2 regions of the Streptomyces sp. NPDC101178 genome follow, and region 1 is predicted to be linked to the other one. Evidence: riboswitches for the same ligand, from Rfam matches in the RefSeq annotation. Region 1 holds a riboswitch; the other holds the start of a gene.
What was found. A riboswitch is a leader RNA that binds a small molecule or an ion and turns the genes downstream of it on or off. The one in region 1 is predicted to bind cobalamin.

Region 1 (4,378 bases):
GATGGGCGGCGCACGCGGGATCGGCCGGGTCGGCGGCACCCTCGGCCACCGCTCGTACGAGGTCCGTGAGCGCGGCCTCTTCGCCGACGCCTTCCTCGGGCAGTACCGGGGCGGCCAGAGCGGTGGTCCGCCGGGCCACGGCGTCCGGGCCTCCGGCGGGCAGCGGCCCGCCTCGGGCACGGGCGGCGGACTCCAGCGTGTCCAGCACGACCGAGGTGAGGGCACGCAGGTGGCCCGGTCCGTCGGCACCGCCCGCGAGGAGGCCTCCCGTACCGGCACTCATACCGCACGCTCCAGGCGGAGTTCGGCGGACAGCAGGCCCTGAGCACGCTCCATGGCGAAGCCCTTCGATCGGAGTGCAAGATCCACCACCGGGATTCGCTGGTTAGGCTAACCTAACTCTTCCGCCGAGGAAGTACGCACTCCGGCCGTCCGGGCCTGGCGAACCGGCCTGCTCCAGAACCGAGTCGAGGCAGCGCGCCCCGGTACGGGAGCGGCGGTGGCCGCTCCCGTACCGGGCCGGATCACGCCGCTTCGGCTGGCAGCTCCGCGCGGATCTCCCGCGCGGCGGCGACCAGGTTCTCCAGGGAGGCCCGGGTCTCGGGCCAGCCGCGGGTCTTCAGGCCGCAGTCGGGGTTCACCCACAGCCGCTCGGCCGGGATGGCCTCAAGTCCCTTGCGCAGCAAGGCCGCTGCCTCCTCGGTGCTGGGGATGCGCGGGGAGTGGATGTCGTAGACGCCGGGGCCGGCCTCGCGCGGGTAGCCGTGGGTGGCCAGTTCGCGGGCGACCTGCATGTGCGAGCGGGCGGCCTCCAGGCTGATGACGTCGGCGTCGAGGTCGTCGATGGCCTGGACGATGTCGCCGAACTCCGCGTAGCACATGTGCGTGTGGATCTGGGTGTCCGGCCGCACGCCGGAGGTGGCGAGCCGGAAGGACTCCGTAGCCCATTGCAGGTACGCGGCGTGCTCGGCGGCCCGCAGCGGCAGCGTCTCACGCAGCGCCGGCTCGTCGACCTGGATCACCGAAGTGCCGTTCGCCTCCAGGTCGTCGACCTCGTCGCGCAGAGCGAGCGCCACCTGGCGGGCGGTCTCGCCGAGCGGCTGGTCGTCGCGGACGAAGGACCAGGCGAGCATGGTGACCGGGCCGGTGAGCATGCCCTTGACCGGGCGCTGGGTGAGCGACTGGGCGTACGCCGTCCAGCGCACCGTCATCGGCTCGGGGCGCGAGATGTCTCCGGCGAGGACCGGCGGCCGGACGTAGCGGGTGCCGTACGACTGGACCCAGCCGTGCTGGGTGGCGAGGTAGCCGGTGAGCTGCTCGGCGAAGTACTGCACCATGTCGTTGCGTTCGGGCTCGCCGTGGACCAGGACGTCGATCCCGGCCTTCTCCTGGAAGGAGAGGACCTCGCGGATCTCGTCCTTGATGCGCTCCTCGTACCCGGCCTCGTCGATCCGGCCGGCCCGCAGGTCGGCGCGGGCGGTGCGCAGTTCGGTGGTCTGCGGGAACGAGCCGATAGTGGTGGTCGGCAGCAGCGGCAGACCGAGGTGGGCGCGCTGGGCCACGGTCCGCTCGGCGTACGGCTGGGAGCGGCGGCCGTCGGCGTCGGTGATGGCCGCCGTACGGGCCCGGACGGCCGGGTCGCGGGTGATGACGGCGTCGGTACGGGAGGCCAGGTCGGCCCGGTTCGCGGCGAGTTCGGCGGTGATGGCCTCGGTGCCGGCGGTCAGACCGCGCGCCAGGACGACGATCTCCTCGGTCTTCTGCTGGGCGAAGGCGAGCCAGCGGGCGACCTCCGGGTCGATGTCCTGCTCGGCCCGGGCGTCCAGCGGGACGTGCAGGAGGGAGGAGGAGGCGGAGACGTCGACGTGGTCCGCGAGGCCGAGGAGCGTGCCGAGGGTGGCGAGCGACTTCTCGTAGTCGTTGATCCAGATGTTGCGGCCGTTGACGACGCCCGCGACCAGCCGCTTGCCGGGCAGTCCGCCGGCCGCCGCGAGGTCGGCGAGGTTGCCTGCGCCCGACTCGGTGAAGTCCAGCGCGAGCCCCTCCACCGGCGACTTGGCGAGCACCGGCAGGGCCTCGCCGAGCCGCCCGAAGTAGGAGGCGACCAGCAGCTTGGAGCGGTCGGTGAGACCGCCGAGCTCGCGGTAGGCGCGGGCGGCGGCGTTCAGCTCGGCCGGGGTGCGGTCCTGGACGAGGGCGGGCTCGTCGAGCTGCACCCACTCGGCGCCCGCGGCCCGGAGGTCGGCGAGGACTTCGGCGTACACGGGCAGGAGCCGGTCGAGGAGGGTCAGCGGCTCGAAGCCGGCGGCGACGCCGGGGGCCGCCTTGGCGAGCAGGAGGTAGGTGACGGGACCGACGAGGACCGGGCGCGGGGTGTGGCCGAGCGCGAGGGCTTCCCTGAACTCGGCGACCTGCTTGGCGGAGTCGGCGGTGAACACCGCGTCCGGGCCCAACTCGGGCACCAGGTAGTGGTAGTTGGTGTCGAACCACTTGGTCATCTCCAGCGGCGCCACGTCCTGCGTGCCACGGGCCATGGCGAAGTAGCCGTCGAGGGCGTCCGCCTGGACCGCCTCGCGGTGCCGCTCGGGGACGGCGCCGACCATGACACTGGTGTCCAGGACGTGGTCGTAGTACGAGAAATCACCGGTCGGCACCTCGTGGACTCCGGCCTCGGCGAGCTGCTGCCAGGTTCCCCCGCGCAGTTCGGCGGCGGTCCTGCGGAGGGTGTCCGCGTCGACGCGGCCCTTCCAGTAGCCCTCGATGGCCTTCTTCAGTTCACGGTTCCGACCCTGACGGGGGTAGCCGTACACGGTGGCCCGTGCTGCCGCGGCTGCGGGCTTCGCTGTCACGTGACTCTCCTTCGCGAGCATGTCTCCAGCTGTTCCCGGGACGGGACGCGGACGCGAAGGGGTGACGAAGTCGGGCGGGAGCACGACACGTTGACCGTGTCCGTCCGCCTGACGGTTACGCCGACCCGCCCACGAGGTCACCGGGAACTCCGCACACGAACGGTCGCGTGCGGGCAACGGGCAGGTCTTCGGACTCGCGGGCACGTCTGCCGGGGGCAGACACCTACTGGCCGTCGCTTCCCAGACCCGGCCGGGTCCAGTGCGTATGACGGCGGTCGTTCCCGCTCACCGCTGCGGGGCAGTCCCGGATTCCCACCGGGTTCCCTCTTACGACACCCTGCCTGGCGGACAGGGCGAACCAGCTGCACCGGCCACCCTAAGCGGACGGCCGTCGGGCGCACACCGTTGTTCACTCTTCGGACGGTGATGTGAGACACGGGTTCCGGATGGGCACCGAGTGCACGCCGGATGGGCTCCGGATGAGCTCCGAACGGGTGACGTCGGGCAGAGTGAGGACCCCCGCACCAATCCGCCCCGGCAGGCGGCACCGAATGGTCGGTACAGGGGCGCGGAGCGGGCGCTCCTGCATCACTGCCCGGGACCGGATCCGGCATCCTGGCACGATCCGGCCCCGGGCAGCCCCGCTCCCCTCTGCGCACCCCGTTCCACCGTTCGTCGCCGGTTCGCTGACTTCCGGTCAGGTCGTGGGGGCATGGTGACCCAGATGTAACCGAATGGCGTAGGCGAGCCGGAACCACAGAGCGTCACAGGCCGTTCTTCTTGCCAATACACAGCCGCCGACCCGCGGCGGCGACGAGCGAGGGAAGCGCTATATGAAGAAGACAGTCGGGTGGGCCCAGGACGGCGACGACTGGACGATCACGGTGAACGGCACCCTGTACCGGGCCGTCGAGCGGCCCACCGACGGGCGCGTGCACAACTATCTGGTGCGGGGCAACGACCTCACCGCCGAGTGCCCGAGCCTGGGTCACGGGCTGGGAGTGATCCGGGCGCACGAGTCCCGGAGCTGACCTCGGGCCGGGTACGACGGCGGGGTGCGGCGGCCGGCCGCGCCTCCACGCGACCCGCCGCCCTGTGTCACGTCACCCGGCCATCTGTCCGGGCCCCCGCTCGCGGGCCGGGGCCCGTCAGCTGTCCGTGCCGCCCGGGCTCTCCGCACCCTGGGCGCCCGCAGGCCGGCGGCGCAGCAGGTAGGTGTCCATGATCCAGCCGTGCCGTTCGCGGGCCTCGGCGCGCACGCGGCTGATCCGCTCGGCGACCTCGTCGAGCGGTCCGGAGACCAGGAGCTCGTCCGGGGTGCCGATGTAGGCGCCCCAGTAGATCCACAGGCCCCGGCCCGTCAGATGGGTGAAGCTCTCGTGGCCGTCGAGCATGACCACGATGTCGCCGTCGTCGTCCGGGAACCCCTCGGCGAGCCGTCGGCCCGGGGTGATGTGGACGGGGCGGCCGACCTGGTTCAGCGAGGTGCGGTGGCGGGCGGCGAGCGCCGAGACGCTGCTGATCCCGGG
Region 2 (4,378 bases), on a different contig from region 1:
GTGACGAGGGTGGAGACGGCGGTGGCGTGCACGGCGTGGGTGTGGACCATGGCGGCGGCGTCGGTCTCCGCGTAGACCGCGAGGTGGAGCGGGAGTTCGCTGGTGGGCCCGAGCTCCCCCAGCACCTGCCGCCCGGCCAGGTCGACGCCGACCGCGTCCTTAGCTCCGAGCCGGTCGTACGGCACCCCGGTGGGCGTCACCAGGACCAGGTCTCCGACGCGGGCCGACACATTGCCGGAGGTGCCGACGACCAGGCCGTCGGCGGCGCTGCGGCGGGCGGTCGCGACCACGTCCCGCCAGGCCTGGAGGACCGATTCCGGCTGCTGCTCGCTCATGGGGTGAGCGTAGGGGTGGCCGTGGGAAACCGGAACGTGATGTCCCGCGTGACCGGGATCTCTTTCGGGGCCATATGTGACCGTCAAAAACTTCGCCAACGAGGAGTAAAGGGCAGACCAGCCGGTGCCCCACGGGCGTCCCGCAGCCCCTCCCGCACACAAACGGAACCATCGCACTCCGATTCGGGTCACCACAGCGCCCCGCCCAGTTCATCTTCCGTTCACCCAGGTTGCCTACGGTCCACGAGCCACTGACGTCGAACGATTGCCTGGGTAAATGGAACACATCACGCTGCTGCTTGCGATTGTGGTCGTAACAGCTCTCGTGTTCGATTTCACGAACGGTTTCCACGACACCGCCAACGCGATGGCGACCACCATCTCGACCGGCGCGATGAAGCCCAAGACAGCGGTGGCCATGTCCGCCGTTCTCAACCTGATCGGCGCGTTCCTGTCGGTGGAGGTCGCCAAGACGATCTCCGGCGGGATCGTCAACGAAGACGGCATCAGAACCGAGGTCATCTTCGCGGCGCTCGTCGGCGCCATCCTGTGGAATCTCCTGACCTGGCTGGTCGGCCTGCCCTCCAGCTCCTCCCACGCCCTGTTCGGCGGTCTGATCGGTGCCGCCGTGATGTCGGCCGGCTGGTCCTCGATCAACGGCGGCACCGTCGTCACCAAGGTGCTGCTCCCCGCGATCGCCGCCCCGCTGGTCGCCGGTATCGCCGCGATGCTGGCCACCCGGCTGACGTACCGGATCAACCGGAACGTCACCGACCCGAACCAGCAGAAGTCGACCGCCAAGGGCTACCGGGCCGGGCAGATCGCCTCCGCCGGTCTCGTCTCGCTCGCCCACGGCACCAACGACGCGCAGAAGACGATGGGCATCATCACGCTGGCGCTGGTCACCAGCGGTGTCCTGGCCCCGGGCTCCAACCCGCCCATGTGGGTCATCGTCTCGGCCGGTATCGCCATCGCGCTCGGCACCTACCTCGGCGGCTGGCGCATCATCCGCACCATGGGCAAGGGCCTGACCGACCTCCAGCCGCCGCAGGGCTTCGCCGCCCAGACCAGCGCGGCGACCGTCATCCTGGCCTCCTCGCACCTCGGCTTCTCGCTCTCCACCACCCAGTCCTGCTCGGGTGCCGTGATGGGCGCGGGCCTCGGCCGCAAGGGCGGCGTGGTCCGCTGGTCCACCGCCACCCGGATGTTCGTCGCCTGGGGTCTCACGCTCCCGGCCGCGGGCCTGGTCGGCGCGGGCGCCGAGTTCCTCACCAAGCAGGGTCCCTGGGGCATCGCGGTCACGGCGGTCATCCTGGTCGGCGGCTCCTTCGCCATCTGGCTGGCCTCGCGCCGCCAGCCGGTCGACCACACCAACGTCAACGACACCGACGACGCGACGGCCGACGAGCCGCAGGGCGTCGTCACCACCGCCATGGCCGCGGTCGCCCCGCCGCCCACCGCCGGTGCGGTCGCCGAGCTCTCGACCACCATCCCGGCCCCGGCCTCCGACGACACGCCCCGCCCCACGGCCACGGTGTAAGGACAGATCCGTATGAAAATCGACTGGGCAGCACTCGCCTCCGTCTTCGGTGTCAGTCTCGTGGTCACCGTCGCACTGGTCGGCGTCTTCACCCTGGGCATCGTCGCCCTCTCCAAGCTGTCGGCCCCGGCCGGCAGTGCCACCGGTGCCACCGGCGGTTCGGCCGCACTGGCGCGCACCGGCGCCTACGCCGCCTTCGCGGCGTGCGTGGCGGCGGTCGCGTACGGGATCTATCTGATCGTCGCCTGACCGCACCTCGACGCGTTCCTCCGGGCCGGACACACCACCGTGTGTCCGGCCCGATGTGCGTCTGCGCACACCGGCCCTTCGCAGGTCAACAGCAAGTTGACGGCCGTTCTCGCAGCGTGGTGGACTGCCGGAGCCATTTACGGCGACAGAAGAGGAAGCCGGTGCGAATCCGGCGCGGTCCCGCCACTGTCACCGGGGAGCACTCCCCCACACCGGATGTCACGGCCCTCCTGACCGAGGGCTGGAAGGCCGGGGGAACTGCGGATCCGGAAGCCAGGAGACTCTTGTCGCCGGTCACGTCGAACCAGGGCGCGGACCCTGAGTGAGGACATAAGCCATGCCCGGCCGCCGTGCGCCGCATCCTGTGCCTCTTCCCGTGGTTCTCGCGGTACCTCTCGCGCTACCTCTTCGTGCCGGAACGCCCCTGCCCACGGCAGGTTGAACCGTGCGTGTCGATCGCGTTTTCGCGTACGGCGCCACCGCCGGGCTGATCGCCGACGCGGCTCTCGGCGACCCGCGCCGGGGCCATCCCGTCGCCGGTTTCGGCCGGGCGGCCGCGCGGGTGGAGTCCCTGCTGTGGCGGGACGACCGGGGCCGGGGCGCGCTGCACACGCTGCTCTGCGCCGGAGGCGCCGTGGGAGCCGCCGCGCTGGCCGCCCGTGCCGTACGGAACCGTCCCGCGCTCGCCGTCGCGCTGACGGCCGCCACCACCTGGTCGGTCGTCGGCGGTACGTCGCTGGGCCGGGAGGCCCGCGCCATCGGAGGCGCGCTGGCCGCCGGGGACCTGGAGCTGGCCCGGGAGCGGCTGCCGCACCTGTGCGGGCGTGATCCGCAGGCCCTGGACGGGCCGCAGATCGCCCGCGCGGTCGTGGAGTCGGTCGCGGAGAACACCTCGGACGCCGTCGTCGGCGCGCTGGTGTGGGGCGCGATCGGCGGGGTGCCGGGGCTCGTCGGCTTCCGGGCCGTGAACACGCTCGACGCGATGGTCGGCCACAAGTCGCCCCGCCACCGGCGTTACGGCTGGGCCTCGGCCCGCCTGGACGACGTGGCGGGATGGCCCGGCGCACGGCTGACGGCCGCGCTGGCCGTGGTGGCCGGCGGGCGGCCCGTGGAGGCCGTACGCGCCTGGAAGGCGGACGCGGGGCGCCATCCGAGCCCGAACGCGGGGCCGGTGGAGGCCGCGTTCGCGGGAGCGCTCGGCGTACGGCTCGGCGGGACGCTGGCGTACGCCGGGCGCGTCGAACACCGGCCGGTGCTGAACGGTGCGTCGGGCCAGGAGGTCCGGAGCGCCGACATCGAGCGCGCCGTGCGGCTGTCGCGGCGGGTGAGCGTGCTGGCCCTCGGCGTGTGCGTGGCGGGCAGGTCGGTCGCGGGGCGCCTGGTCGCGGGACGGTTGTCGGCAGGACAGAGGCGGGGACGGGCATGAGTGGTGGGCTGCTGGTCGCGGGGACGACCTCGGACGCGGGCAAGAGCGTCGTCACGGCGGGCATCTGCCGCTGGCTGGTGCGCCGGGGAGTGAAGGTCGCGCCGTTCAAGGCGCAGAACATGTCCCTCAACTCCTTCGTGACCCGTGAGGGCGCGGAGATCGGACGCGCGCAGGCCATGCAGGCACAGGCCGCCCGGGTCGAGCCGACCGCGCTGATGAACCCGGTGTTGCTCAAGCCCGGCAGCGACCGCTCCAGCCAGGTCGTCCTGATGGGCAAGCCGGTCGGCGAGATAAGCGCCCGTGGGTACCACGGCGGCCGGCAGGAGGCGCTGCTCGGGACGGTCACGGACTGTCTGGAGCAGCTCCGGTCGGCCTATGACGCGGTGATCTGTGAGGGGGCGGGCTCGCCTGCGGAGATCAATCTGCGGCGGACCGACATCGTGAACATGGGGATCGCGCGGGCCGCGAAGTTCCCGGTGCTGGTGGTCGGGGACATCGACCGGGGCGGGGTCTTCGCGTCGTTCTTCGGGACGACGGCGCTGTTGAGCGCGGAGGACCAGGCGCTGGTCGCGGGCTATCTGGTGAACAAGTTCCGGGGTGATGTCTCGCTGCTGGAGCCGGGGCTGGACATGCTGCACGGGCTGACCGGGCGCCGTACGTACGGAGTGCTGCCCTACGCCCATGGGCTCGGCATCGACGAGGAGGACGGCCTGCGGGTGTCCCTGCGCGGTGCGGTGCGCGAGTCGGTCGTGGCGCCGCCGCACGGGGAGGACGTGTTGCGGGTCGCGGTCTGCGCGGTGCCGTTGATGTCCAACTTCACGGACGTGG

Region 2: another riboswitch for cobalamin. It lies ahead of ACIRR8_RS27655 (cobalamin biosynthesis protein); the one in region 1 lies ahead of metE (5-methyltetrahydropteroyltriglutamate--homocysteine S-methyltransferase).

The regions. Positions count from the first base shown of each region.
Region 1 covers NZ_JBIWOZ010000007.1:2,760-7,137, forward strand. The annotation lists gene ACIRR8_RS20470 (pyridoxal phosphate-dependent decarboxylase family protein) at 1-283, opposite strand, end outside; gene metE (5-methyltetrahydropteroyltriglutamate--homocysteine S-methyltransferase) at 525-2,849, opposite strand; cobalamin riboswitch at 3,032-3,179, opposite strand; gene ACIRR8_RS20480 (hypothetical protein) at 3,683-3,880, shown strand; gene cobF (precorrin-6A synthase (deacetylating)) at 3,998-4,378, opposite strand, start outside.
Region 2 covers NZ_JBIWOZ010000011.1:53,360-57,737, forward strand. The annotation lists gene ACIRR8_RS27640 (class II aldolase/adducin family protein) at 1-335, opposite strand, end outside; gene ACIRR8_RS27645 (anion permease) at 613-1,875, shown strand; gene ACIRR8_RS27650 (hypothetical protein) at 1,888-2,124, shown strand; cobalamin riboswitch at 2,274-2,408, shown strand; gene ACIRR8_RS27655 (cobalamin biosynthesis protein) at 2,570-3,550, shown strand; gene ACIRR8_RS27660 (cobyric acid synthase) at 3,547-4,378, shown strand, end outside.